DNA from 4 places in the Burkholderia sp. Ac-20353 genome. Region 1 is predicted to be linked to each of the others. Evidence: predicted binding sites of a transcription regulator. Region 1 holds the regulator's gene; each other region holds the start of a gene.
The links. Region 1 encodes sigma-54, which starts transcription at its own class of promoters, with help from an activator protein. Its sites were predicted from a motif close to TGGCANGNAANCTGCTTT; they were not measured.

Region 1 (7,160 bases):
GCGCGAGCGCGATCACGATCTTGACGGCCGCGAAGCCGAGCGTGATTGCGAGATCCTTCGACGATTCCGCGCCGAACGCGGCGATCACGATCAGCAGCGGCACGACCGCGAGATCCTGGAACAGCAGCACGCCGAAGATGTTGCGGCCGTGCTCGGTCTCGATCTCGAGCCGCTCGGCGAGCATCTTCGACACGATCGCGGTCGACGACATCGCGAGCGCGCCGCCGAGCGCGACGGCGCCCTGCCACGTGATGTGCACCCAGCGTTCGAACAGCATCCCGAGCACAAGCGCGAGCACGAGCGTCGCGACCACCTGCAACAGGCCGAGGCCGAACACGAGCCGCTGCATCGCGCGCAGCTTCGCGAGCGAGAACTCGAGGCCGATCGAAAACATCAGGAACACCACGCCGAATTCCGCGAGATGCTCGGCCCGCTCGAGATCCGCGGCGATGCCGAGCGCGTGCGGGCCGACCAGGATGCCGACGGTCAGGTAGCCGAGCATCGGCGGCAGGTTCAGCGAACGGAACACGACGACGCCCACCACCGAAGCCAGCAGCAGCAGGAGCGTCATTTCGAGCGGGGAAATCACGGGCAAAGCGTCCTCGTTCGTCGGGGCCACGGCAATGCGGGCGCGGGTGGTGGCGGTGGACAGGCGACATCGGACGAGTCCGAAGGGCCGGCGCGGCGAACAAACGCCTTTGCTATACTCCGCGCATGATAGCGAAAATCAATGATGATCGGGCGCTCGCGCTCGCCCGCGACGTGCTCGACATCGAGGCGGACGCCGTGCGCGCGTTGAGCGACCAGCTCGACGGCGACTTCGTCAGGGCCGTCGCGCTGCTGCTCGGCTGCAGCGGCCGCGTGGTCGTTTCCGGAATCGGCAAATCGGGGCACATCGCCCGCAAGATCGCGGCCACGCTGGCCAGCACCGGCACCCCCGCGTTCTTCGTCCATCCGGCCGAAGCCAGCCACGGCGACCTCGGGATGGTCACGGCCGACGACGTGTTCATCGGCATCTCGTACTCCGGCGAGTCGGAAGAACTCGTCGCGATCCTGCCGCTCGTGAAGCGGATCGGCGCGAAGCTGATCGCGATCACGGGCCGCTCCGAATCCAGCCTCGGCCAGCTCGCCGACGTGAACCTGAACGCCGCGGTGTCGAAGGAAGCGTGCCCGCTGAACCTCGCGCCCACCGCGAGCACGACCGCCGCGCTCGCGCTCGGCGACGCGCTCGCCGTCGCAGTGCTCGACGCGCGCGGCTTCGGCTCCGAGGATTTCGCGCGCTCGCACCCGGGCGGCGCGCTCGGCCGGCGCCTGCTCACCTACGTGCGCGACGTGATGCGCACCGGCGACGAGATTCCGTCCGTCGGGCTCGACGCGACGCTGTCGGACGCGCTGTTCCAGATCACCGCAAAGCGCCTCGGCATGACGGCCGTGGTCGACGCGGCCGGCAAGGTCGCGGGCATCTTCACGGACGGCGACCTGCGCCGCGTGCTCGCGCGCGACGGCGACTTCCGCGCGCTGCCGATCGCCGATGTGATGACGCGCAACCCGCGCACGATCGCGCCGGATCACCTGGCAGTCGAGGCCGTGGAACTGATGGAGCGCCACCGGATCAACCAGATGCTGGTGGTCGATGCCGACGGCGCGCTGATCGGCGCGCTGAACATGCACGACCTGTTCTCGAAGAAGGTGATCTGATGACCGCTGCGCTCACTGCGGCCGAACGCGCGAGCCGCGTGAAGCTGATGGTTTTCGACGTCGACGGCGTGCTGACCGACGGCGGCCTGCTGTTTACGGCCGCCGGCGACGCGATGAAGTCGTTCAATTCGCTCGACGGGCATGGCGTGAAGCTGCTCGGCGAGGCCGGCATCGCGACCGCGATCATCACCGGCCGCCGTTCCGAGATCGTCGCCGCCCGCGCGAAGGAAATGAAGATCACGCACCTGTTCCAGGGCGTCGACAACAAGCTCGCGGTGTTCGCCGATCTGATCGCGTCGCTCGGCCTCGCGGCCGACGCGTGCGGCTACATGGGCGACGACTGGCCCGACCTGCCCGTGATGCTGCGCTGCGGCTTCGCGGCCGCGCCGGCCAACGCGCATCCCGACGTGATCGCGCGCGCGCACTGGGTCGCCGAGGCCCGCGGCGGCCACGGCGCGGTGCGCGAAGTGTGCGACACGATCCTGCGCGCACAGCGCCGCTACGACGCGCTGCTCGCGGCCGCCTGCGGAGCCTGACGGATGAATAGCCGATTCCGCTGGACCCAGCTGCTGCCGCTCGCCGCGGTCGCGGCGCTCGCGGGCGTCACGTGGTGGCTGCTGCAGGCGACGCTGCCGCCGCCCGGCGAAGGCCCCGCGCAGGAGAAGCGCCACACGCCCGACTATTTCGCCGACAACTTCTCGGTCACCGAGCTCGACCAGTCCGGCGCGACCCAGTACCGGCTGACGGCGACGAAGCTGATCCACTTCGAGGACACCGAATCGAGCGACCTGACCGCGCCCGCGATGCGCGCGTTCCAGCCCGGCAGGCCGATCGTGACGACCACCGCGAAGCGCGGCACCGTCAACGGCGACGTGTCGGTCGTCGACCTGTACGACGACGCGCGCATCCTGCGCGCGGCGGGCGGCGGCGATCCGCAGATGCAGGCCGATTCCCAGCATTTCCGGATCTTCGTCAATGATGATGTGATCCAGACCGAAAAGCCGGTTAAACTTCAGCGCGGCCTGTCGCTCGTCAACGCGACCGACGGCATGAAGTACAACAACGTCACCCGGGTCATCGAGCTCTACGGCAACGTGCGCGGCACGATTGCCGCGGCGGACACGTCCGGCGGCTCGAAAGCTCAACCCAGGTGACGCATCCCTCACGTGATTGCATGAACGAATCGTTCCCTCGTCAGAATACCGGCGGCGCTGCGCGCGCCGTCCGCGCCGCGCTCGCCGCGACGCTCGTGGCGCTCCCGCTCGTCGGGCTGGCGCCGCTCGCCCATGCCGAGAAGGCCGACCAGAGCAAGCCGATCAACGTCGAGGCCGACAACCTGACCTATGACGACCTGAAGCAGGTGACCGTCGCGACCGGCAACGTCGTGATCACGAAGGGCACGATCGTCATCAAGGGTGATCGCGTCGAAGTGCGGCAGGATCCGGAAGGCTACCAGTACGCCACGTCATACGGCAGCGGCAAGAAACACGCGTCGTTCCGCCAGAAGCGCGAAGGCCTCGACGAATACATCGACGGCGACGCGGAGCGCATCGACTACGACGGCAAGCAGGACCTGACGACGCTCACCACCGCCGCGACCGTGCGCCGCCTGCAGGGCACGACGACGATCGCCGACACCGTGCACGGCAGCGTGGTCACGTACGACGGCCAGCGCGACTTCTACACCGCGCGCGGCGGCAAGGACGTCGCCGCGCCGGGCAACCCGAACGGCCGCGTGCGCGCGATGCTGTCGCCGAAGAACGGCGGCCCCGCGCCGCTGACGGGCGCGCCGGCCAAGCTCGCGCCGTCGTCGACGATCCAGGGAGCGCCGGACTGATGAACGCGCTACCGAACCGCCAGCCGGCCGGCACGTCGAGCTCGCTCGTCGTCCGCAACCTGAAGAAGCGCTACGGCTCGCGCACCGTCGTCAAGGACGTGTCGCTCGACGTGAAGAGCGGCGAAGTCGTCGGCCTGCTCGGCCCGAACGGCGCCGGCAAGACCACGTCGTTCTACATGATCGTCGGCCTCGTGCCGCTCGACGCGGGCGAGATCTCGCTGAACGGCAGCTCGATCAGCCTGCTGCCGATCCACAAGCGCGCATCGCTCGGGCTGTCGTACCTGCCGCAGGAAGCATCGGTGTTCCGCAAGCTGACCGTCGAGGAAAACATCCGCGCGGTGCTCGAGCTGCAATTCGGCGACGACGGCAAGCGGCTGTCGAAGGACGCGATCGCGTCGCGCACCGAAGCGCTGCTCGACGAGCTGCAGATCGGCCACCTGCGCGAGAACCCTGCGCTGTCGCTGTCGGGTGGCGAACGCCGCCGCGTCGAGATCGCACGCGCGCTCGCGACCAACCCGAGCTTCATCCTGCTCGACGAGCCGTTCGCGGGCGTCGACCCGATCGCGGTGCTCGAGATCCAGAAGATCGTCAAGTTCCTGAAGCAGCGCAACATCGGCGTGCTGATCACCGACCACAACGTGCGCGAAACGCTCGGCATCTGCGACCACGCGTACATCATCAGCGACGGCTCGGTGCTCGCGGCCGGCGCCCCCAGCGAGATCATCGAGAACGAAAGCGTGCGCCGCGTGTATCTCGGCGAACACTTCCGCATGTAACTCGCACTTGACGCGTACTTAGAGCGCACTTAAAGCACACGTAACGCGCGTTCACGGCAACGCGCCACACGGCCCTGCCCGGCTCCGCCGCGCGGGGCCGTGCCCCTTTTCACGCGGCCGTGGCGGCGCGCGTAATCGCGGATGGCCCAATGCGGTGGGTCGTGGCAAACTCCGGGTATGACTCCCTCCTTGCCATGAAAGCCAGCCTTCAACTCCGCCTGTCGCAACACTTGGCGCTGACGCCGCAACTGCAGCAGTCGATCCGGCTCCTGCAGCTGTCGACGCTCGAACTCCAGCAGGAAGTGGCGATGGCGGTCGCCCAGAATCCGCTGCTCGAGAACGACGACGAATGGATCGCGAGCCCGCTGCGCGTTGCAGCGGACGGTTCGCTGATCGCGCAGACGCCGCCCGCGTCGAACCCCGAGCCGATGTCGGCCACCAACGGCAGCGGCCAGACCAGCGAGCGCGCGGAACGTGACGAGCCTGCCGGCGCCGACGAGTACGACGGCTACGCAAGCGGCGACAGCGGCGACGGTCCGCAATGGAACCTCGACGAGTTCGGCCGCGCGAGCGGCGCGTCCGACGACGACGACCTGCCGCCGCTGCAGGTGCAGGAAGCCGCGACGTCGCTGCGCGACCACCTGTCCGCGCAGCTGCGCGTCACGCAGGCCGGGCCGCGCGACCGCGCGCTCGTGATGTTCCTGATCGAATCGCTCGACGACGACGGCTACCTGACCGCGACGCTCGACGAGGTGCTCGCCGATCTGCCGCCCGAACTCGAGGTCGACTGCGACGAGCTGAACGCCGCGCTCGCGCTGCTGCACAGCTTCGATCCGGCCGGTGTCGGGGCTCGTTCGGCGTCCGAATGCCTGAAGCTGCAGCTGCTGCGGCTCGATCCGTCCCCGACGCGCACGCTCTCGCTCGAGATCGTGTCGCAACACCTCGAGCTGCTGGCCGCGCGCGACTTCACGCGGTTGCGCAAGCACCTGAAGGCGACCGACGACGCGCTGCGCGACGCGCACGCGCTGATCCGCTCGCTCGAACCGTTCCCCGGCGCCGCGTACGGCAAGGCCGAGGCCGACTACGTCGTGCCCGACATCATGGTGAAGAAGGTCGGCCAGGGCTGGCAGGCGGAACTCAATCCGGAAGTCGTGCCGCGCCTGCGGATCAACAACCTCTACGCGAACATCCTGCGCAACAGCCGCGGCGATCCGTCCGCGGGTTCGCTCAAGCAACAACTGCAGGAAGCACGCTGGCTGATCAAGAATATCCAGCAGCGCTTCGACACGATCCTGCGTGTTGCGCAGGCTATTGTCGAACGTCAGAAGAATTTCTTTGCGCACGGTGAAATCGCGATGCGCCCCTTGGTTTTGCGGGAAATAGCTGATACGCTGGGCCTACACGAGTCGACTGTCAGCCGTGTGACAACCGGGAAGTACATGCTGACCCCGTTCGGGACGCTTGAATTTAAGTACTTCTTCGGATCTCACGTTTCGACCGACACCGGTGGCGCCGCATCGTCGACCGCCATCCGTGCCCTCATCAAGCAACTGATAGGAGCCGAAGACACAAAATCGCCTCTTTCGGACAGCCGAATTGCCGAACTGCTGGCAGAACAAGGCTTCGTGGTTGCGCGCCGCACGGTTGCAAAATATCGCGAAGCCCTCAAGATCCCGGCAGTCAATCTGCGCAAGTCTCTTTAAGCCTGCTGCCTGCCCGGCGGCAGGCGTGTTCCGGCCACCGCGCACACGGGGTAAGGCCGGGCGACCTGTCCGTCATCTGCCGCATCGCGGATGCGGCACGGGCAAGTCGACCGGACGACCGCAACAACGCGGACTGGTGGCCACTCGCTTGGAGAAGCACTATGAACCTGAAGATCAGTGGACATCATCTCGAAGTCACGCCTGCAATTCGCGAATACGTGATCACCAAGCTGGACCGGGTGCTACGGCATAGCGATCAGGTAATCGATGGCACTGTGATTCTCTCGGTCGACAACCACAAGGAAAAGGACAAGCAGCAACGCGCGGAAATCAATCTGCATCTGAAGGGCAAGGACATCTTCGTCGAAAGCGCGAACGGCAATCTGTACGCGGCGATCGATCTGCTGATCGACAAGCTGGATCGCCAGGTCGTCAAGCACATGGAGCGCCTGCAAACGCACGCGCACGATCCGATCAAGCTTCAGCCGGCGATCGAACAGATCGAAGTGCCGCCGCAATAAGCGCACACCGCATCAGCATGCCGCCCGGTTCGCCGGGCGGTTTTTTTTGTAGTCCGGCGCAACACTGCGGGCACTGCCGGCACCGCGAGCGGCTCGCGCGAGCCGCCCGGCCGCTTCGCGCCACGCGCCCGGCTGTGTTCTATAATGCTCCGGTTATTTGCCGGGGGGGCCGGGGGGCGTTGGGTACGGTCGCCGTGCCTCGCAGGTCGCCATCGCCAAACGCCTTGATATCGCCGAACATGGAAAATCAGTCTGCCGCCGCGAGGAGACCCCAGGCCGCCCAATCGCCTGCCAACATGAATCGCCTAGCCAAAATCCTGCCCCTAGAGAACGTCGTCATCGACCTCTCCGTCACCAGCAAGAAACGCGTGTTCGAACAAGCCGGGCTGATGTTCGAGAATCAGAACGGCATTGCCCGCAGCACCGTCACGGACAACCTGTTCGCGCGCGAGCGCCTCGGCTCGACCGGGCTCGGCGAAGGCGTCGCGATTCCGCACGGGCGCATCAAGGGCCTCAAGCATCCGCTCGCCGCGTTCGTGCGGCTCGCCGATCCGATTCCGTTCGAGGCGCCCGACGGCCAGCCGGTTTCCCTCCTGATTTTCCTGCTCGTCCCCGAGCAAGCCAC
Region 2 (7,160 bases), on a different contig from region 1:
GGTGCCGTGCTCGCGAAGATCGCGGTGCTCGTGATGATCGTGCTGTTCATCCAGAAACGTCCGCAGGGCATGTTCGCGCTGAAGGGACGCAGCGCGGAGGCATAACGTGAAACGACCACCCATGCTCGCTTTGCTCGCTGCCTCCCGAAGCGGCTGTCGGCCTCCTTGCGGCAGCCCCGACGAGGCTGACATGAAACAACCCGCACGCACCGGAGCACCGGCATGACTTCCGTCACGAATTCCCTGTCGAATCCCGTCGCCGCGGCGCCGACGCCCGCCGCCCCGCGTTCGACCGACGGCTTCGCGCTCGGCTTACCGCCGCGCCCTGCGCTGCTGTCGCGCCGCGCGTGGCTCGCGCTCGTCGCGCTCTGCATCGCGATCGGCGTCGGCGTGCCGCTCGCCGCGCTCGTCGCGCCCGAGTCGAGCGCGTTCCATCTGTCCGCGTATGCGATGACGCTCGCGGGCAAGCTGATGTGCTACGCGATCGCCGCGCTCGCGCTCGATCTCGTGTGGGGTTACTGCGGCATCCTGAGTCTCGGCCATGGCCTGTTCTTCGCGCTCGGCGGCTATGCGATCGGCATGTACCTGATGCGCGAAATCGGCCGCGACGGCAAATACGGCAGCGACCTGCCCGACTTCATGGTGTTCCTCGACTGGCACCAGCTGCCGTGGTACTGGAGCGGCACGCAGCATCTCGCGGTTGCGCTCGCGCTCGTCGTGCTCGTGCCCGCCGCGCTCGCGTGGGTGTTCGGCTTCTTCACGTTCCGCTCGCGCGTGAAAGGCGTGTACCTGTCGATCATCACGCAGGCCATGACGTTCGCGGCGATGCTGCTGTTCTATCGCAACGAAACCGGCTTCGGCGGCAACAACGGCTTCACCGATTTCAAGCGCATCGCCGGTTTCCCGATCACGTCGCCCGGCACGCGCACGGTGCTGTTCCTGCTGACCTTCGCGACGCTCGTGCTCGCGTTCGTCGCCGCGCGCGCGATCGTCACGAGCAAGCTCGGGCGCGTCGTCACCGCGGTGCGCGACGGCGAGACGCGGCTGATGTTTCTCGGCTACAGCCCGCTTGCGTACAAGCTGTTCGTGTGGACCGTGTCGGCCGTGCTGTGCGGCGTCGCCGGCGCGCTGTACGTGCCGCAGGTCGGCATCATCAACCCCGGCGAGATGTCGCCCGGCAACTCGATCGAGATGGCGATCTGGGTCGCCGTCGGCGGACGCGGCACGCTGATCGGGCCGATCGTCGGCGCGTTCGCGGTGAACGGCGCGAAGAGCTTCTTCACCGCGTATTTCGCCGAATACTGGCTGTTCTTCCTCGGCCTGATCTTCGTGCTCGTGCCGCTGCTGCTGCCGCGCGGGATCATGGGTCTCGTCGAAGCCGCGATCGCGAAGGGGAAACGCGCATGAACGGAACCGCCCTTTACCAGTTTGCGCCGCCCAGCGAGGATGAACTGCTCGCGGTGAGCGGCACCGCCGCGATGGGACACGTCGTCACGCCGGGCGCGATCGACACGTCGCACGGCACGATCCTTTATCTTGAGGATATCGAAGTGAGCTTCGACGGCTTCCGCGCGCTGAACAAGCTGTCGCTCGCGATCGACGCGGGCGAGCTGCGCTGCGTGATCGGCCCGAACGGCGCGGGCAAGACGACGATGATGGACGTGATCACCGGCAAGACACGCCCCGACGCGGGCAAGGTGTTTCTCGGCCAGACGCTCGACCTGTCGCGAATGAGCGAACCGGAAATCGCACGCGCGGGCATCGGCCGCAAGTTCCAGAAGCCGACCGTGTTCGAGCAGCACCCCGTGTGGGAAAACCTCGAGCTCGCGATGCAGGCCGACAAGGGCTGGCTCGCGTCGCTGCGCGCACGGCTCGGCAAGGGCGCGCAGGCGAGGATCGAGGAGACGCTCGCGCTGATCGGCCTCGAAGCGCACGCGTTCCGCACGGCCGGCGAGTTGTCGCACGGGCAGAAGCAGCGGCTCGAGATCGGCATGCTGCTGATGCAGCGCCCCGCGCTGCTGCTGCTCGACGAGCCCGCGGCCGGGATGACCGACCACGAGACGATGGAGCTCGCCGAGCTGCTGAACACGCTGCGCGGCACCTGTTCGATGATGGTCGTCGAGCACGACATGGAATTCGTCGCGGCGCTCGCGGGCGATACGGGCCGCGTGACGGTGATGGCCGAAGGCGCGGTGCTCGCGCAAGGCACGCTCGATCAGGTCAAGCGCGACGACGCGGTGATCGAGTCTTATCTCGGACGTTGATGCGATGCTGACAATCGATTCGCTGAACCAGTATTACGGCGGCAGCCATATCCTGCGCAACGTGACCCTCGCCGCCGACGCCGGCAGGCTGACCGTGCTGCTCGGCCGCAACGGCGTCGGCAAGACGACGCTGCTGCGCTGCCTGATGGGTGTCGTCGCCGCGAAAAGCGGCACGGTGTCGTGGCGCGGCAGGACGCTCGGCGCGCTGCCGCCGTATGCGCGCGTCGCGGCCGGGCTCGCTTACGTGCCGCAGGGCCGCGACATCTTTCCGCGGCTTACCGTCGAGGAGAACCTGCTCGTCGGCGCGGCGAGCCGCAGGGCGCCTTCGAAGGTGCCGGACCGCATCTACGACCTGTTTCCGGTGCTGAAGGACATGCGCGCGCGGCGCGGCGGCGACCTGTCGGGCGGCCAGCAGCAGCAGCTCGCGATCGGCCGCGCGCTGATGAGCGAGCCGCAACTGCTGATCCTCGACGAGCCGACCGAAGGCATCCAGCCGTCGATCATCCAGGACATCGGCCGCACGCTGCGGCAGCTCGTCGACGAATCGAAGATGACGGTGCTGCTCGTCGAACAGTATTACGATTTCGCGCGGTCGATCGCGGACAGCTACTGGGTGATGAGCCGCGGCGAAATCGTCGCGGGCGGCGATGCGCGGGATATGGAGGCCAACGGCGTGCGGGAACTGATCGCCGTGTAGCAAGTCGTTTTCACTCGGCAACCCGGTTTCAGCAAACGTTGAAACCGCCGTTTTCACTGAAATTCCGTTTACGCCGGGCGCATCCGTTCGCGGTGCATTCCTGTAGCATTACCGCGCACCCGTCCTTCGCTTCAACGATGTCCGCCCCCGATTCCCACGCATCGCTATCCCACCCCGCCGTCGCCAAGTCGTGGCGCGCGCGCCTCGAACTCGGCTTCGAACGGCACGGCGCGCGCACGACGCTCGTTCACCGGCTGCACGACGGCCCGCTGCGCGTGCAGCGGCCGCTGTACCCGGAAGGCGACGCGATCTGCCACGCGGTGATCGTCCATCCACCGGGCGGCGTCGCGGGCGGCGACCGGCTCGATATCGACGTCGCGCTCGGCGCGGGCACGCACGCGGTGCTGACGACGCCCGGCGCGACCAAGTGGTACAAGTCGAACGGCCTCGATGCTACCCAGCGCATCGGCATCACGCTCGGCAGCCACGCGAAGCTCGACTGGCTGCCGCAGAACAACCTGTTCTTCGACGCCGCACATGCGTCGCTCGACTTCACGCTGACGCTCGGCGCGGGCGCGAGCGCGCTCGGCTGGGACGCGACCCAGCTCGGCCGGCAGGCGGCCGGCGAAGCGTGGTCGGCGGGCCGCATCGCATCGACATCGGCGCTCGTCGACGCCGACGGCCGGCCGCTGTGGACCGAACGCGCGCTGCTCGCGGCCGATGACACGCTGCGCGGCGCGCCGCAGGTGCTCGCGGGCTTTCCGGTCTACGGCACACTTTGGGCAGCCGGCACCGCGTGCGATACGGCGCTTGCGGAATCGCTCGCCACACGCATGCCGTTCAACGACACACTGCGCGCGGGCGCGACCTGCGTGACGCCGGGCATCGTGCTCGTGCGCGCGCTTGCCGCGTCGATGGAGGTGCTGCAGCGGCATTTCGTCGACTGCTGGCTGTACCTGCGCCCGATCGTGCACGGCGTCGCCGCGCAGCCGCTGCGCCTCTGGCAGACCTGATCCCGCGCGTTGCGCAGCGCAGCCTTCACGCCCCATTTCGGCGCAGCGCTGCACCCGGCACGGCACGCCGCCCATGCAGCGCGCACCACGAACGCGCATCCGGCGCCGCTCCGCATGCATGGCACGCAGCTTGCTGCTTACATATTCGATACGCACTGCGCGGCAGATGATGCGGTGCTACGATGAATCGCGCTTCCGCACGGCCGCAGTGCCCCGAGAAAAATTACGTTTTCCTGAACGCCCGCCTTCATGAAACTGACTCCCCGCGAAAAAGACAAGCTGCTGATCTTCACGGCAGCGCTGCTGGCCGAGCGCCGCCGTGCGCGCGGCCTCAAGCTCAACTATCCGGAAGCGGTCGCGTTCATCACCGCCGCTCTGATGGAAGCCGCGCGCGACGGCAAGACCGTCGCCGAGGTGATGCACTACGGCACGACGCTGCTCACGCGCGACGACGTGATGGAAGGCGTGCCGGAAATGATTCCCGATATCCAGGTCGAGGCGACCTTCCCCGACGGCACGAAGCTCGTCACCGTCCATCACCCGATTCCGTGAGGGCCTGCCCATGATTCCCGGCGAAATCCTCACCGACGACGGCGAGCACGAACTGAACGCGGGCCGCGCGACACTCACGCTGACCGTCGCGAACACCGGCGACCGCCCCGTGCAGGTCGGCTCGCACTATCACTTCTTCGAAGTCAACGACGCACTGTCGTTCGACCGCGCAGCCGCACGCGGCTTCCGGCTGAACATCGCGGCCGGCACCGCCGTGCGCTTCGAGCCCGGCCAGACGCGCACGGTCGAACTCGTCGCGCTCGCGGGCGAACGCGCCGTCTATGGTTTTCAGGGCAAGGTGATGGGGCCGCTCTGAGCGCGCGCCCTACTCTTCAGGTCTTCAGGAACAGCACGACATGACACTACGCTTGAGCCGCCGCGCGTATGCGGAGATGTTCGGGCCGACGACGGGCGACCGCATCCGTCTCGCCGATACCGAGCTGCTGATCGAGATCGAACGCGACTTCACGATCTACGGCGAGGAAGTGAAGTTCGGCGGCGGCAAGGTGATCCGCGACGGGATGGGCCAGTCGCAGCGCGTCGCCGCCGACGTGCCCGACACGGTGATCACGAACGCGGTGATCCTCGATCACTGGGGCATCGTGAAGGCCGACATCGCGATCAAGCACGGCCGCATCGCCGCGATCGGCAAGGCCGGCAATCCGGACATCCAGCCGGGCGTGACGATCGCGATTGGCGCTGCGACCGAAGTGATCGCCGGCGAGGGATTGATCGTGACTGCGGGCGGCATTGACACGCACATCCACTTCATCAGCCCGCAGCAGATCGACGAGGCGCTCGCGTCGGGCGTCACGACGATGCTCGGCGGCGGCACGGGGCCTGCCACCGGCACCAACGCAACGACCTGCACGCCGGGCCCGTGGCACATGGAGCGGATGCTGCAGGCCGCCGACGGCTGGCCGATCAACCTCGGCTTTCTCGGCAAGGGCAATGCGAGCCTGCCGCAGCCGCTCGTCGAGCAGATCGCGGCCGGCGCGATCGGCCTCAAGCTGCACGAGGACTGGGGCACGACGCCCGCCGCGATCGACAACTGCCTGTCGGTCGCCGACGACACCGACACGCAGGTCGCGATCCACACCGACACGCTGAACGAAGCCGGCTTCGTCGAATCGACGGTTGCCGCGTTCAAGGGCCGCACGATCCACACGTATCACACCGAGGGCGCGGGCGGCGGCCATGCACCCGACATCCTGAAGGTGTGCGGCGAGGCGAACGTGCTGCCGTCGTCGACCAACCCGACGCGCCCGTACACGATCAACACGCTCGACGAGCACCTCGACATGCTGATGGTGTGTCACCACCTCGATCCGTCGATCGCCGAGGATCTCGCGTTCGCCGAATCGCGGATCCGCCGCGAGACGATCGCGGCCGAGGATATCCTGCACGACCTCGGCGCGCTGTCGATGCTGTCGTCCGACTCGCAGGCGATGGGCCGCGTCGGCGAGGTGATCATCCGCACCTGGCAGACCGCGCACAAGATGAAGGTGCAGCGCGGCGCGCTGCCCGAGGACACCGCGCGCCACGACAACTTCCGCGCGAAGCGCTACGTCGCGAAGTACACGATCAACCCGGCGCTCACGCACGGGATCGCGCACGAGGTCGGCTCGATCGAGCCCGGCAAGTGGGCGGACCTCGTGCTGTGGGAACCGGCGTTCTTCGGGATCAAGCCGACGATGATCCTGAAGGGCGGGATGATCGCGATCGCGCAGATGGGCGACCCGAACGCGTCGATCCCGACGCCGCAGCCCGTCCACTACCGCGAGATGTTCGCGACGCGCGGCGGCGCGCTCGCGCGCACGTCGCTGACGTTCGTGTCGCAGATGGCGGCCGACGCCGGCATCGCCGAGCGCTACGGGCTCGCAAAGCGGATCGTGCCGGTGCGCAACTGCCGCAACGTGACGAAGGCCGACATGATCCACAACGCATGGCGGCCCGCGATCAGCGTCGATCCGGAAACCTACGACGTGATCGCGGACGGCCAGTTGCTCACCTGCGAGCCGGCCACCGTGCTGCCGATGGCGCAGCGCTATTTCCTGTTCTGATTTCCTGGTCCCGATTCACTGATCCCGATTCATGCGCACCATCGACAAACGCATTGCCCCGAACGTCAGACTCGCCGCGTCGCTCGTCGCGCGCGCGCCCACGCTCACGCTCGCGTATGACGCCCGTTGCAAGAGCCGCCTCGCGGCCACGCTCGACACCGGCGAGGAGATCGCGCTCGTGCTGCCCCGCGGCACCGTGCTGCGGGATGGCGACGTGCTCGTCGCCGACGACGGCGCGCTCGTGCGCGTCGCCGCCGCGCGCGAAACCGTGCTGCTCGTGCGCGCGCCGGATCCGCTGACATTCACGCGCGCCGCCTATCACCTCGGTAATCGCCACACGCCGGTCGAGATCGGCGACGGCTATCTGAAGCTCGAAGCCGATCCCGTGCTCGCCGACATGCTGCGGCGGCTCGGCGCGCAGGTCGAGCAGGTCGACGCGCCATTCCAGCCGGAAGCCGGCGCGTATGGCGGCGGCCACCGGCATGGCCACGACGCGACGTTCGCCGAGGATTACGCGCTCGCGCAACAGGTGTTCGGCGAACACCACGGCCACTCGCACGATCACGATCAC
Region 3 (7,160 bases), on a different contig from region 1:
CTCGAAGGCACTCAGACGGCGCTCGTCACGGCCTCCGGGATGGGCGCGATCGCGACCGCGATCCTCAGCGTCGTGAAGGCCGGCGATCACGTGATCGGCCAGACGCGCCATTACATGAGCACGACGAAGATGCTTGACGACATGTTGCGCAAGTTCGGCGTGGACGTGACGTTCGTCGACCAGACCGACGCGGCCGCGTTCGGCCGCGCGATCCGTCCGAATACGCGGCTGATCGTGCTCGAGTCGCCGGTGAATCCGCTGCTGCTCGTGACCGACATCGCGGCCGTCGCCGAGATCGCGCGCTCGCGCGGCATCCTGACGCTCGCGGACAACACGTTCGCATCGCCGGTCAACCAGCAGCCGCACCGGCTCGGTGTCGACATCGTCGTGCACAGTGCGACCAAGTACCTCGGCGGCCATCACGACCTCACGGGTGGCGTGATCTGCACGAGCCGCGCGCTCGCCGAGCAGATCTGGCACACGCACATCACGCTTGGCTCGGTGCTGTCGCCGATGGATGCGTGGCTGCTGCTGCGCGGGCTGCGCACGCTGCCGCTGCGCGTCGAGCGGATCAATGCGAACGCGCTTGCGCTCGCCGAATTCCTCGAAGCGCACCCGAAGATCGAACGCGTGTTCTATCCGGGCCTGCGCAGCCATCCGCAGCATGCGCTCGCGTGCCGGCAGATGCGCGGCTTCGGCGGCGTGGTTGCGTTCGGTGTGCGCGGCGGCTACGACGACGCGCAGCGCTTCGTCGAGGCGCTGTGCGTACCGCTGAATGCGGGCAACCTCGGCGGCGTCGATTCGCTCGCGATCCATACCGCGTCGATGTGGGCCGGCACGATGTCCGCGGAGCAAATGCGCGCGGCGGATATCCCGCTCAATTTCATCCGCTATTCGGTCGGCATCGAGCACGTCGACGACCTGAAGGCGGATATCGCGCAGGCGCTCGAGCGGATCTGACGCGCGATGAAGGTCGACGGCCTCGACAAGAAAATCATCGACGCGCTGTGCGCCGATGCGCGAATCCCGCTCGCGGTGCTGGCAGACCGGATCGGCCTGTCGCGGCAGGCGGTCCGCCACCGGATCGACCGGCTCGAAGCGCTGAAGATCATTGCCGGCTACACGGTGCGGCTCGCGCTACCTGACGATACCGTGCCCGTGCGCGCGGTGATGCTTGTCTACCGCAAGGACCGGATGCGCGGCGCGGACGTGCTCGCGGCGCTCGAGCGGATCGCCGAGGTGCGCGACTGCGCGGTGCTGAGCGGCGAGGTCGACCTGCTCGTGCAGATCGAGGCCGCATCGCACGAGCGCGTCAGCGAGATCTGGGCAACCATCAGTGCGATGGACGGCGTGCAGAACATGACGACCAGCTTCGTGCTCGATTCGGTGATTCACAAGCGGTGAGCGCGGGTCACGGCGCTCGCCTTCCACGTCACGCAAACGGCAACGTCCCCGGCGGCGCACTCCGCACCACCGCGAGCGTCGCGCTGATGTGATCCTCGAGCGCGAGCGCCGCGCGCGCATCGGCGCGGCGCATCGCCGCTTCGAAGATGCATGTGTGTTCCGCGTGCACGTCGCGCTTCGAATCGCCGAGGCCGATGCACACGCGCCGGTAGCGCTCGCTCTGCTGCGACAGCATGCGCAGCACCAGATAGGTCCACGGCGACGCGGCCGCCGAAATCAGCGCCTCGTGGAACCGGCGATTGCACGCCTCCCATGCGGCGCGGTGCTCGATCGACACCGGCTGCTCCCACGCGGACAGCATCTCGAAGCTCTGCCGCACGCGCTGTTCCCACGCGGCATCACCGTGACGCACCGATTCGCGCAGCGCGTCGACTTCGATATGCAGCCGCAGCCGCGTGATCGCTTCGAGGTCGGCAACCGACATCGGCGTGACGCGGAAGCCGCGCTGGCCTTCGGCGACGACCAGCGCATCGCTGACGAGCCGCGTGAGCGCCTCGCGCAGCGTGCCCGCGCCGACGCCGTACACATCCTTCAGGTGCTCGACGCGCAGTTTCGCGCCCGGCGGGTAGTGCCCTTCGATGATGTGCTGCCGCAGCTGGTGGTACGCATGCTCGCCGAGCGTGCGCGCGTGCGGTTCGGCCGTGTCGTCGGCAGGCGTATCGGCGGATGGGGGCAGCGTGTCGTCCGGCTGCATGTCGTTCGACTTCATATCGCCCGGCGGGGCGGGCAGGATGGTGTTCATGTCACGCGTCCTCCTGGTCCTGTTTGCGGGTGAGGCGGTAGCTGAGCTGCGCGCGCGTCAGGCCGAGCAGCCGTGCGGCGGCCGACAGGTTGCCGTTCGAGCGGTCGACCGCCTCCTGCAGCAGCGCGCGTTCGAGCCCGTCGAGGCCGCCGCCGCAGCCTTGCAACTGATCGAGGATCGAACGGCAGTCGATCTGCATCGCCGATGCCGCGCGGATCTGCCCGGCGCGATCGACGGTCGCGCCGCCGGGCAGGCCGAGGCCGGGAAACAGGTCCTTCGCGTCGACCGCGCGGTTCGGCCGCGCGAGGATCACCGCGCGTTCGATCAGGTTTTCGAGCTCGCGCACGTTGCCGGGCCAGCGATAGCCGCGCAGCGCGTCGTACGCATAGTCGGTCAGCGTCGGCACCGGCTTGCCGTGCAGCGACGCGAAGCGTTCGAGCATCGTGTCCGCGAGCAGCGCGATGTCGTCCTGCCGCTCGCGCAGCGGCGGGATCAGCACCGGATACACGTTGATCCGGTAATAGAGATCGGCGCGAAAGCTGCCGTCGCGCACGGCCTGTTCGAGATCGCGGTTGGTCGCGGCGACGACGCGCACGTCGACCTTGCGGCTCCCGGTCGCGCCGAGCCGCTCGACTTCGCCTTCCTGCAGCACGCGCAGCAGCTTCGCCTGCACGTCGAGCGGCAGCTCGCCGATCTCGTCGAGAAACAGCGTGCCGCCGTCCGCGCGCTCGAAACGTCCCGCACGCGCGGCCTGCGAACCCGAATATGCGCCTTTCTCCGCGCCGAACAGCTCGGATTCGATCAGCGCGTGTGGAATCGCCGCGCAGTTGATCGCGACGAACGGCTTCGCGGCGCGCGGGCTCAGGTTGTGCAGCGCGCGGGCGAAGCGCTCCTTGCCGACGCCCGTTTCGCCGGTCAGCAGCACGGCGACCTTGGTCGGCGCGGCCATCTCCAGCAGCGAATAGGCGGCCGTGAACGCGTCGGAGCGGCCGACGAGCTGCGTGCGGTCCGCGTCCGGCGCGATCTCGAGGCGCAGCGATTCGACTTCGGTCTGCAGGTCGCGGATCGTGTTGATCAGCGAGTCGGCCTTGAACCACGACGAGATTTCCTCCGCGTCCGGCCATTCGTCGGCCGGCTTGCCGACGATCGTGCAATGCGCATCGTTCATGCCGACGCAGGTCGTTTCCTTGAACAGCACGGTGCGGCCCATGAACGCGCTCGTGTAGCCGGTCGCATAGCCGATCAGCATCCAGCACACGGGTTCCGGCTGCGGGCCGAACGTGCGCCGGTGCACGTCGGCCTCCCACGAGTGCTCCCAGCGGTATTCGCAGTAGAACGCGCCGGTCGCCGGATCGGCGTCGAAGCGCAGCGGCGTGACCTGCACCGCGCCTTCGAGCATGTGCAGTTGCGGGCCGACATGGAACATGTCGAAGAACGACGCCTTCGCGCGGATCTCGCGCGCGAGCGCCGCGTCGCGCTCGCCGGCCGCGAAGCCGACGCGCGTGAAGAAGCGGCGCGTCTGCGCGGGCCCGACGCTTTCCATCAGCTCCTGGCGCAGCGTCGCGAGCGCGCCCGCGTGAAGCAGCACCATCCGCTGTCCGGCGAGCCAGATGCGGCCGTCGCTGGCCGAAAAATGAATCAGCCGCCGCAGGTCGGCGTCCGTCGGTAGCGGGGGCAGGCTGGGCCGCGTCATGTCTCCTCCGTCGAGATTTCTCGTGATTTCCAAATTTATATGACCGCGGATCGAACGCATCCGGGGGTTTCATCATTTCATCAAATCCGCTCGATCAGCTTGATCAAATGATGAAAACGCGCGTCGGATCAAGGGTTTGGCGCGTGCGTTCGAGGGCGGTCCGGATTCTGGTTAACCGGTATTGTGCGTGGCGAATTTGAATTTTGTGTCAGGGCTTTCCCTGAATTATCGAGATTTTTCGCGGAACGCCGCGGGCGTGGCACGGTTGCTGCATTGAAGTCCGGGCATGGAGGCGACACCGATCATGGATCACATCACAACCGATCACCCCCCGCTCGACCCGGGCCGCAAGTGCGTCCGGGTTACCGGCACCCACGTCCGCGGATTCGTCGAATTCGAGTTGTCGGTCGGCGGCGCGCCGGACCTGTTCGTCGAGCTGACGTTGCCCCGTGCCGCCTTCGATGCGTTCTGCGCCGAACAGCGCGTGACGCGGCTGGACGACGAACCGAACCCATGACCTTGAGGAGCAAGAAGTGACCATCGAGCTGAAGACAGTCGACATCAAGCCGCTCCGGCACACCTACGCGCATGTCGCGCAGCACATCGGCGGCGACAGGACGGCGTCCCGGTACCAGGAAGGGATGATGGGCGCGCAGCCCCAGGCGAATTTCCATTACCGGCCGACCTGGGACCCCGATCACGAGATCTTCGACGCGTCGCGCACCGCGATCCGGATGGCGAGCTGGTATGCGCTGAAGGATCCGCGCCAGTTCTACTACGCGTCGTGGGCGACCACCCGCGCGCGCCAGCAGGACACGATGGAAGCGAATTTCGAGTTCGTCGAGTCGCGCCGGATGATCGGCCTGATGCCCGACGACGTCGCCCGGCATGCGCTCGACGTGCTGGTGCCGCTGCGCCATGCCGCGTGGGGCGGGAACATGAACAACGCGCAGATCTGCGCGCTCGGCTACGGCACCGCGTTCACCGCGCCCGCGATGTTCCATGCGATGGACAACCTCGGGGTCGCGCAATACCTGACGCGTCTGGCGCTCGCGATGGCCGAGCCCGACGTGCTCGACACGGCCAAGGCCGCGTGGCTTGCCGACGACGCGTGGCAGCCGCTGCGCCGCTATGTCGAGGACACGCTTGTCGTCGACGATCCGGTCGAGCTGTTCGTCGCGCAGAACCTCGCGCTCGACGGCCTGCTGTATCCGCTCGTGTATGACCGCTTCGTCGACGAACGGATCGCGCTCGCGGGCGGCTCCGCGGTCGCGATGCTGACCGCGTTCATGCCCGAGTGGCACGCGGAATCGAGCCGCTGGATCGACGCGGTCGTGAAGACGATGGCCGCCGAATCCGACGACAACCGCGCGCTGCTCGCACGCTGGACCCGCGACTGGTCCGGGCGGGCGAACGACGCGCTCGCGCCGGTGGCCGAACGCGCGCTGCAGGACGCCGGGCGCGCGGCGCTCGATGAAGTGCGCGAGCAGTTCGATGCACGCGTCGCGAAGCTCGGCATCGCGCGCTGACCTGACACCGGACGAACCTCCCTCACCGAAGGAAACACGCATGTCTAACGTATTCATCGCCTTCCAGGCCAATGAGGAGTCCAGACCGATCGTCGACGCGATCGTCGCGGACAACCCGCGCGCGGTGGTCGTCGAGTCGCCCGGGATGGTGAAGATCGACGCGCCGGACCGGCTGACGATCCGCCGTGAAACGATCGAGGAACTGACTGGCGCGCGCTTCGACCTGCAGCAGCTGCAGGTGAACCTGATCACGCTGTCGGGCCACCTCGACGAGGACGACGACCAGTTCACGCTGAGCTGGTCGCACTGAACGCCGCGCATCGCGCACCCGAGAACACCGGAGACACGAATGGACACGCCAACGCTCAAGAAAAAGCTCGGTCTGAAGGACCGCTACGCGGCAATGACGCGCGGCCTCGGCTGGGAGACGACCTATCAGCCGATGGACAAGGTCTTCCCGTACGACCGCTACGAGGGGATCAGGATCCACGACTGGGACAAGTGGGTCGACCCGTTCCGCCTGACGATGGACGCGTACTGGAAATACCAGGGCGAGAAGGAAAAGAAGCTGTACGCGGTGATCGACGCGTTCACGCAGAACAACGCGTTCCTCGGCGTGACCGACGCGCGCTACATCAACGCACTGAAGCTGTTCGTCCAGGGCGTGACGCCGCTCGAATATCTCGCGCACCGCGGCTTCGCGCATGTCGGCCGGCATTTCACCGGCGAGGGCGCGCGCGTTGCGTGCCAGATGCAGTCGATCGACGAGCTGCGGCACTACCAGACCGAAACGCACGCGATGTCGACGTACAACAAGTTCTTCAACGGCTTCCATCACTCGAACCACTGGTTCGATCGCGTCTGGTACCTGTCGGTGCCGAAGTCGTTCTTCGAGGATGCGTACTCGTCGGGGCCGTTCGAGTTCCTGACCGCGGTGAGCTTCTCGTTCGAATACGTGCTGACGAACCTGCTGTTCGTGCCGTTCATGTCGGGCGCCGCGTACAACGGCGACATGTCGACCGTCACGTTCGGCTTCTCCGCGCAGTCGGACGAGTCGCGCCACATGACGCTCGGCATCGAGTGCATCAAGTTCCTGCTCGAGCAGGACCCCGGCAACGTGCCGATCGTGCAGCGCTGGATCGACAAGTGGTTCTGGCGCGGCTACCGGCTGCTGACGCTCGTCGCGATGATGATGGACTACATGCAGCCGAAGCGCGTGATGAGCTGGCGCGAGTCGTGGGAGATGTACGCGGAGCAGAACGGCGGCGCGCTGTTCCGGGATCTCGCGCGCTACGGGATCCGCGAGCCGAAGGGCTGGCAGGACGCGTGCGAGGGCAAGGACCACATCAGCCACCAGGCGTGGTCGACGTTCTACGGCTTCAACGCGGCGTCGGCATTCCACACCTGGGTGCCGACCGCGGACGAGATGGCGTGGCTGGCCGCGAAGTATCCGGATTCGTTCGACCGCTACTACCGGCCGCGCTTCGAGCACTGGGGAGAGCAGGCAAAGGCCGGCAACCGCTTCTACATGAAGACGCTGCCGATGCTGTGCCAGACCTGCCAGATCCCGATGCTGTTCACCGAGCCCGGCAACCCGACGAAGATCGGCGCGCGCGAATCGACCTATCTCGGCAACAAGTTCCACTTCTGCAGCGACCACTGCAAGGAGATCTTCGATCACGAGCCGCAGAAGTACGTGCAGGCGTGGCTGCCCGTGCACCAGATCTACCAG
Region 4 (7,160 bases), on a different contig from region 1:
ACGACGAGCGCGAGCGCGCCGGCCATCAGCTTGCGGCGCGGGCGCCGCGCGGCGGTGGAGGCGGGCGCAGGTTCGCGCGCGGGAGGCGTGGGCTTTTGTTGATTGTCCATCGGTTCTGTCTTGATGACGACGCGGCGCGCTGCAAAGCGGGTCGCGCGTGGGCATGCATGCGGCATCAGGCGGGCCGGCCCGGCCCCCGATCCGCGCGGGAAAAGAGCGTGCGCACCGCGGATGCGGCGCGGCGATGGGCATGATGCTACGTCCCGTCCCCGATAGAGTCCAGTGCTCTATCTTTCAACGGGTTACGGTCGTTACAGAACGCGACAGCAGGATGACAAAACGGTCAGGCGGCGCGGCGGCGCGCGGGCGCGCCGCCGATTTCCCGGGTAATCTTCGCGATGCACTCGTGCAGTGCCGGCACGACGTGTTCAGCGAGCCATTCGGGCGGGCACTGGTGCGATGCGCCGCCACAGTTGACCGAGTAGCGCTGGCCCGACGGTCCGACGAAGCCTGCGGCGACCGCATTCAGGCCTTCGCGCCATTCGCCGATCGCGATCGAGTGGCCCAGGCGGGTCGCGTCGTCGAGCGCCGGGTTGAGGCGTGCGTACACGTGCGGCCAGTCGTCGCCGGCCGCGGCCCGCAGCGCGTCGATCAGCGCGCGGCGCTCGTCGTCCTCGAGCGCGGCGAGATACGCGCGGCCCACCGCGGTGCGCGCGATGTCCATCCGCGAGCCGATCTCGAGCCGCGTGACGAGCACCGCCGAGCGCGGCCGGATCACGTCGATCGCGACCATGTCGAGCCGGTCGCGCACCGCGAGGTGCACGGACAGCGACGTGCGTTCGGCCAGCTCGATCATGAACGGCCGCGAACGCGCGCGGATGTCGAAGTTGCGCAGGAAGCCGTGGCTCAGCTCGAGCACCGACGCGGTCAGCACGAAGCGTTCGCTGTCCGGCAACTGGAACAGGAAGCCGGCGCTGACGAGCGTCGCGGTGATCCGCGACACGGTCGGCTTCGGGATGCCGGTCAGTTCGGTCAGCTCGCGGTTGCTGACCGGCGCGTCGGCGGCGGCGATGCGGCGCAGCACGGCAAGGCCGCGCGCAAGCGCGGTAATCTCGTCGGGCGACGACTCGCGTTCGCGGGAAGCAGGAGGAGGCACGGGTATCGACACGGGAGGTTCTCTCAATTTCCGAAACTGTATTTCAATTTTCTTGCTATCGTACGATGATTGTCAAAAAATGCATGTTCTGCGGGTGAACCGGTCATCCGATGGGATTTTGCGGGTTCACCCTTGGTTTATTAGGAAAACGCCGAAGCTTTCACTGCCGTAAACTGCATTGATTGGTGCAAATACCGCTTGACTTGCCAGTCGGAAACGTCAAGAATGGCTCACGTTTTCGAAACATCGTTTCGGAGTTTAATCGACAACGGTGTTTCGCGCAGTCTCTCAGGTTCTAGCACGGCCCTCGGAATGGCTAGAACTTTTTTAGCGCCACGGTCTCCGTGGCGCTTTTTTTTGCCCGTCCGCCGCGACACGTCAGGCTCGCATTATCTCCCTTCCTCGAAATTCGCCCGCGCAACCGCCCGGTGCGTGCTTTCTCACGCGCAAAAAAAAAGCGCGATGCCCGTAAAGGCATCGCGCGAAAGACGGCGTGGAGCCGACGAATGAAACGTGACGAATGAAACGTGACGAATCTGATGAAGCGGGAGTTCGTCGCCGGCGGGAGCGAAAATCCCGCCGCTGCGATCAGGCCTTCGCGAGCTTGATGCTCGTCGGTTCGGCCGTCAGGTAGCCGACACTCGCGCCGAACCGGTCCTTGAAGTTTGCGCGCACGAGCGGGTCGAGCGTCGGCTTGACCTTGTCGTGCAGCGGCGATTCCCAATCGCCCGCGTGCTGGAAATTGCTCATGATGTAGGTCCAGCCGTTGATCTCGTCGACCGCGTGCAGGCCCGTCGATTCGGCGCCGGCCGGACAGGACAGCACGCGCGTGAGCGTTTTCGCGTCGACGTTGTACGCCCACAGGAAGTTGTTCACGTGCATGCCCGAATCTTCGCCGATGAACAGCGTGCGCAGCTTTTCGGAGAACTTCAGGTTGTCGGGGTTCGCGACCTTGTCGGGGTTCGCGAGGTTGCCGAGCGCGTCGGCGGCGGCGAGGTCCTCGCCGACCAGCGCGGCCGGTGCGCTCATGTCGACCGGCACCCACTCGCTGTCGATCGCGGTGCCCGACGTGTCGCGCTGGCCGCCCTTCAGGTTCAGCGCGTAGGTCGCGCCCGCGGCGATCTTCTTGTCGAGCGCGACGTCGCGCGACACCGCGTTACCCTTGACCATCGACGTCTCGATCCGCGACATCGCGGTGTAGACGATCTTGTCCTTCGCGTTCACCGTCGTGCCTTCGAGCTTCGTGAACGCCATGCTGCCGCCGATCAGCGCCGCGTAGCGGTGCGTCTCGAGGAACGCGGCGGCCTTTTCCATGCCCGGCTTCACGCGGATCCAGTTGAACTTGCCACCGAAATGGATTTTCGTGTAGCTCGCGTCGGCCGGATCGGTCGTCGCGACGTCCATGATGTCCGACGCCTTCAGCGTGTTCGCGAACGCCTCGATTTCGGCGCTCGTCGCGTGGCCGATCTTGAGCCACGTGAGCGTCGCGGAGCCCGCGCCCGCCGACGACGTCTGCGTCCACTTCGCGACGTACAGCGTGCCCGCCGACAGGTCGGCCGCCTTGTCCGCGACGAACATGAAGAGGCCGCCGTTGGTCGCGTCGTCGCCCATCATCACGGTGCGCTGGTCCGGCATCACCTGGATCAGCTCGTGCGAGATGCGGCCGAGGCAGTAGTGCTTCTTCACGGTGCCCGTGCCGTCCGGATTGACGGTGATCTCCGGCAGGTGGCCGTAGTGATACGGATTGGCCTTCGTTGCGTCGCCGAACGTGTTCTTGCTGAAGGCCTTGAATTGCGCGTCGGTCGCGGCCTTGGTCGCGTCCGGCTCGTATTCCTCGCTCGACAGGTGCGTGCCCCACGGCGACAGGCTTGCGCCGCAGGTGATCCACAGCCCGTGCGCCTTCGACGTGTCGACGTTGTGGTACTTGACGAGCTTGAGCGCGCCGGTCGCCGGATCCTGGTCGAGCGTCAGCACCGCGATCGGCGACGGCAACTGGCCGTACTGCGACACGCTCGCCTGGTCGCGCGTCGTGTACTCGAACTGCACGACCGCGAACACCGTGTTGCCCTTCACGCCGGGCACGCTCGCATTCTTCAGCGTCAGCAGCGAGCTGCCGTCCGGGCAGTCCGAATAGAACTGGCGCTCCTTGCCCGCGACCGAACGGTCGATGATCGGCTGGTTGTTGATGTCGTAGTAGCCGCCCGCGAGAATCGTGCCGCCCTTGCCGTCCGGCACCATGTCGCCCGTCACGAAGAACGGCTTGTACGCGAGCTTGAAGTTGCGCGACGTGCCGTCGGAGAAGGACACCGACAGCGTCGAGCCGACCGTCGTCGACGCCATTGCCGTCGCGTTGTCGAGCGTCGGCGCGGCCATCGCCGAGAACGTCGCCGCGGTGAATGCGGCGGCGGGGGTGGCGGGCGTCGCGGCCGGGCTGTCGTCGCCGCCGCAACCCGTCAGCAGGGCAGGCAGCGCGAGACCGGAAAGGGGAAGCATCGGTGCGCCGGCGAGGAACTTCAGGGCCTGTCGACGGGAAGCATTGGGCAACGCGGGCATGTGGTGTCCAGTTTCGATTGTTGGAAGAATCGCCGCCGCGCGTTTGCAAACAGCAAGCAACGCGAAGGCGATTTGAAAACTGGACGGAAGTTTAGAGACGCTAGATGAAAGTTTTTTGAATTGAAATTGTATGGTTTCGTCGAGCGTCGCACGCCGGACGCCCGGCGCCGGTTCAGCGCTCAGTCTCGTTCAGGCGTCGCCGAGATCCGGTGGATCGACAGGTCGGCGCCGTCGAATTCCGCCTCGCGGTCGAGGCGCAGGCCGACGGTCGCTTTCAGCGCGCCGTAGACGAGCGTGCCGCCGGCCAGCGCGATCGCGATGCCGCCGAGCGTGCCGAGCAACTGCGACACGAACGACACGCCGCCGAGGCCGCCGAGCGCCGGCAGCCCGAACACGCCGGCCGCGATGCCGCCGAGCGCGCCGCACATCCCGTGCAGCGGCCACACGCCGAGCACGTCGTCGATGCGCCACTTGTTCTGCACGCAGGTGAACATCGCGACGAACAGCGCGCCGGCCGCGGCGCCGGTCGCGAGCGCGCCGATCGGGTGCATCACGTCGGACCCCGCGCACACCGCGACGAGCCCCGCGAGCGGGCCGTTGTACGTGAAGCCCGGATCGTTGCGGCCTGCAAGCCACGCGGCGAGCGTGCCGCCCACCATCGCCATCAGCGAGTTCACCGCGACGAGGCCGCTCACCTTGTCGAGGGTCTGCGCGCTCATCACGTTGAAGCCGAACCAGCCGACCGCGAGTACCCACGCGCCGAGCGCGAGGAACGGGATGTTCGACGGCGGGTGCGCGGCGATCCGCCCGTCGTTGCCGTAGCGACCGTGGCGCGCGCCGAGCAGCAGCACCGCCGGCAGCGCGACCCAGCCGCCGAACGCATGCACGACGACCGAGCCCGCGAAATCGTGGAACGGTGCGCCGAACGCGTGCGTGAGCCACGCCTGGACGCCGAAGCGTTCGTTCCATGCGATCCCTTCGAAGAACGGATAGATGAAGCCGACGATGATCAGCGTCGCGACGAGCTGCGGATTGAATTTCGCGCGCTCGGCGATCCCGCCGGAGATGATCGCGGGAATCGCGGCGGCGAAGGTCAGCAGGAAGAAGAAGCGCACGAGCGCGTAGCCGCTGTGCTGCGACAGCGTGCCGATGTCGTCGAAGAACTCGACACCGTACGCGATCGTGTAGCCGATGAAGAAGTACGCGATGGTCGATACCGAGAAATCGACGAGGATCTTCACGAGCGCGTTGACTTGGTTCTTCTTGCGCACCGTGCCGAGTTCGAGAAACGCGAAGCCCGCGTGCATCGCGAGCACCATGACCGCGCCGATCAACAGGAACAGTGTATCGACGCCGGATTTCAGACCATCCATTCCGAAGCTTCCTTGCTCAAAAAATGGGCGAGGAACGCAATATTCGAGCCAACCTGGTGAACGGATGCGTGGAAGTGGTGCGGGGGCGCGATCCCGTGCGGCTTTCCGGGGAATCGCACCGTTGCATCGCTGCGCGACCGTGGGGCAGTGTCGATCGAGGTCGCACGTGTGTGGTGCGGCGCGTGCTGATCTGGTGCGTGCCGGGCGCGAAATGGTGCAGCGTGGTGCGGTGTGGTGCAGTGTGGCGAGGGGTGATGCGTCGGCGCGCACCGGGCTCGCGCGTCAGTGGTGCGTGAACAGCGAGCGCGTGCGGCGCAGCCGCAGCGCGAGCACGGTCCAGTAAGTGGAGACCGACGCGAGTCCGAGCGCGGCGAGCGCGAATGCGGCGAAGCCGGCCGGCGACGCGTCGGCGCCGGCCACGCCGAGAATGCCATGCGCGACGATCAGCGCGGCTGTCCAGAAGCCGAGGATCGCCTGCGTGATCAGGCGCGCGGAATCGATGCGGCGCCCGCGGCCGATTTCCGGCGCATGGCGGCTGCGCGGCGCGCGCAGGCACAGAAACAGTGCGGCGGCCGTCAGGGCGGCGAGGACGATGAGCCAGTCGACGAGGAAATGCATGGGCATCGGGAGCGCGGCGATGTGAGTTGAGGCTGCATCACTTTAGTGCCACCGTCCGCGCGTTTGAATCAGACGAGTTCGAAATTGAAAGCTGTTTTTAACCTGCGGCCGCGAAATGCGGCGCGCACAGGCGGTATCATCGACGTCGGTCCAATCGTGAAGGCCGTGCGACGCGCGGCCGGAGAATGCTGATGAACATGAAGTCTTGGCGGGTGCGCAGCGCGCCCGTTCTGATCGCTGCCGCGTGCGCGGTGGCGTTGCTCGCAGGATGCGAGAAATCCGGTGCGCCGTCCGCGCCGCCGCCCGATACGGCCGCGAGCGCGGCCGCCGACGTCGCGAAGCACGCGAACCAGGCGATCGACCAGGTCGCGAACGCGGTGAACCAGCAGCTTGGCGCCGCGAAGGCCGGGATCGCGTCGGCGGCGTCGGCCGTGCCGCCGCTGTCGGCCAGCGGCATCGCGGCCGCCGCGCAGGCGCAATTGAACGCGGCGGCTTCCGCCGTCGTAGGCCAGGCCGCGTCCGAAGCCGGTGCGAAGATCGCGGAAGCGGGGCGCAAGCTCCAGCAATGGAACCAGCAGGGCGCTTCCGGAGCAAAGTCCGCCAGCGGACAGTGACGCGCCGGTTGCGTGATCGACTAAATGTAACTATCATAGTTGCACATTGTCGCCGGAAGCCGGTACGGGCCGGCGTCGCCGAGTGAGTCAGGAATGAATACCAGCAGCCGGTTCGCGTTTGCCGTCCACGTGCTTGCCTTGCTGTCGATGCAGGAAGGCGTGCCGCTGTCGTCCGACGTGATCGCAGGCAGCGTCAACACGAACCCGGCGCTGATCCGCCGGCTGCTGTCGATGTTGGCGGCCGCGGGGCTGACTACGTCGCAGCTCGGTGCGGGCGGCGGCGCGCTGCTCGCGCGCGAGCCCGGTGACGTCACGTTGCTCGACGTGTACCGGGCGGTCGACGACGCGCAGCTGTTTGCGCTGCACCGCGAGGCGCCGAATCCCGCGTGTCTCGTGGGGCGGCACATCCAGGGCGTGCTGACCGACTATATCGGCGACGCGCAGCGCGCGATGGAAGCGTCGCTCGCGACCCGTACGCTGGCCGACGTGACGGCTGACGTGCTGAATTCCGAGCAGCGTCGGCAGCAGCACGCCGGCGCCGGCGGATGAATGCCGGCAGGCGGTGAAGTAAGCCGGCTCGGGTCCGGCACGACGGGGTTGACCACCCCATTTTTTTCGCTCTTATATGTAATTACGTAAGTTACATATCTTTCTTTTTTTCTTCCTTTCTGGAGAAACGACATGACGCAACGTCCTTTGAACATCGCACTGTTTGGCGCCACCGGCATGATCGGCTCGCGCATCGCGGCGGAAGCCGCGCGACGCGGCCATCGCGTGACCGCGCTGTCGCGCACGCCCGGTGCGACTGCCGACGGCGTCACCGCGAAAGCGGCCGACCTGTTCGAT

Region 2: ureA (urease subunit gamma) is a predicted target of sigma-54. The motif match lies at 4,094-4,111, and genes of this name have one in related genera.
Region 3: G3N94_RS16555 (phenol hydroxylase subunit) is a predicted target of sigma-54. The motif match lies at 4,157-4,174, and genes of this name have one in related genera.
Region 4: G3N94_RS35485 (ammonium transporter) is a predicted target of sigma-54. The motif match lies at 5,116-5,133, and genes of this name have one in related genera.

What each region holds. Positions count from the first base shown of each region.
Region 1 is NZ_JAAGPL010000136.1:11,086-18,245, forward strand. It holds gene G3N94_RS28500 (monovalent cation:proton antiporter family protein) at 1-589, opposite strand, end outside; gene kdsD (arabinose 5-phosphate isomerase KdsD) at 715-1,698, shown strand; gene G3N94_RS28510 (HAD family hydrolase) at 1,698-2,234, shown strand; gene lptC (LPS export ABC transporter periplasmic protein LptC) at 2,238-2,852, shown strand; gene lptA (lipopolysaccharide transport periplasmic protein LptA) at 2,873-3,535, shown strand; gene lptB (LPS export ABC transporter ATP-binding protein) at 3,535-4,311, shown strand; gene G3N94_RS28530 (RNA polymerase factor sigma-54) at 4,506-6,014, shown strand; gene raiA (ribosome-associated translation inhibitor RaiA) at 6,176-6,535, shown strand; gene G3N94_RS28540 (PTS sugar transporter subunit IIA) at 6,775-7,160, shown strand, end outside.
Region 2 is NZ_JAAGPL010000062.1:1,635-8,794, reverse strand. It holds gene urtB (urea ABC transporter permease subunit UrtB) at 1-105, shown strand, start outside; gene urtC (urea ABC transporter permease subunit UrtC) at 223-1,407, shown strand; gene urtD (urea ABC transporter ATP-binding protein UrtD) at 1,404-2,264, shown strand; gene urtE (urea ABC transporter ATP-binding subunit UrtE) at 2,269-2,961, shown strand; gene G3N94_RS19055 (urease accessory protein UreD) at 3,099-3,974, shown strand; gene ureA (urease subunit gamma) at 4,224-4,526, shown strand; gene G3N94_RS19045 (urease subunit beta) at 4,537-4,842, shown strand; gene ureC (urease subunit alpha) at 4,883-6,589, shown strand; gene ureE (urease accessory protein UreE) at 6,621-7,160, shown strand, end outside.
Region 3 is NZ_JAAGPL010000049.1:40,242-47,401, forward strand. It holds gene G3N94_RS16535 (aminotransferase class I/II-fold pyridoxal phosphate-dependent enzyme) at 1-960, shown strand, start outside; gene G3N94_RS16540 (Lrp/AsnC family transcriptional regulator) at 967-1,404, shown strand; gene G3N94_RS16545 (GntR family transcriptional regulator) at 1,433-2,206, opposite strand; gene G3N94_RS16550 (sigma-54-dependent Fis family transcriptional regulator) at 2,208-3,899, opposite strand; gene G3N94_RS16555 (phenol hydroxylase subunit) at 4,204-4,416, shown strand; gene G3N94_RS16560 (phenol hydroxylase) at 4,433-5,428, shown strand; gene G3N94_RS16565 (MmoB/DmpM family protein) at 5,469-5,738, shown strand; gene G3N94_RS16570 (aromatic/alkene/methane monooxygenase hydroxylase/oxygenase subunit alpha) at 5,778-7,160, shown strand, end outside.
Region 4 is NZ_JAAGPL010000229.1:56-7,215, forward strand. It holds partial or broken gene G3N94_RS42770 (multidrug transporter subunit MdtA) at 1-110, opposite strand, end outside; gene G3N94_RS35475 (IclR family transcriptional regulator) at 344-1,168, opposite strand; gene G3N94_RS35480 (alkaline phosphatase PhoX) at 1,745-3,709, opposite strand; gene G3N94_RS35485 (ammonium transporter) at 3,889-5,082, opposite strand; gene G3N94_RS35490 (hypothetical protein) at 5,365-5,700, opposite strand; gene G3N94_RS35495 (hypothetical protein) at 5,892-6,314, shown strand; gene G3N94_RS35500 (Rrf2 family transcriptional regulator) at 6,408-6,863, shown strand; gene G3N94_RS35505 (NAD(P)H-binding protein) at 6,996-7,160, shown strand, end outside.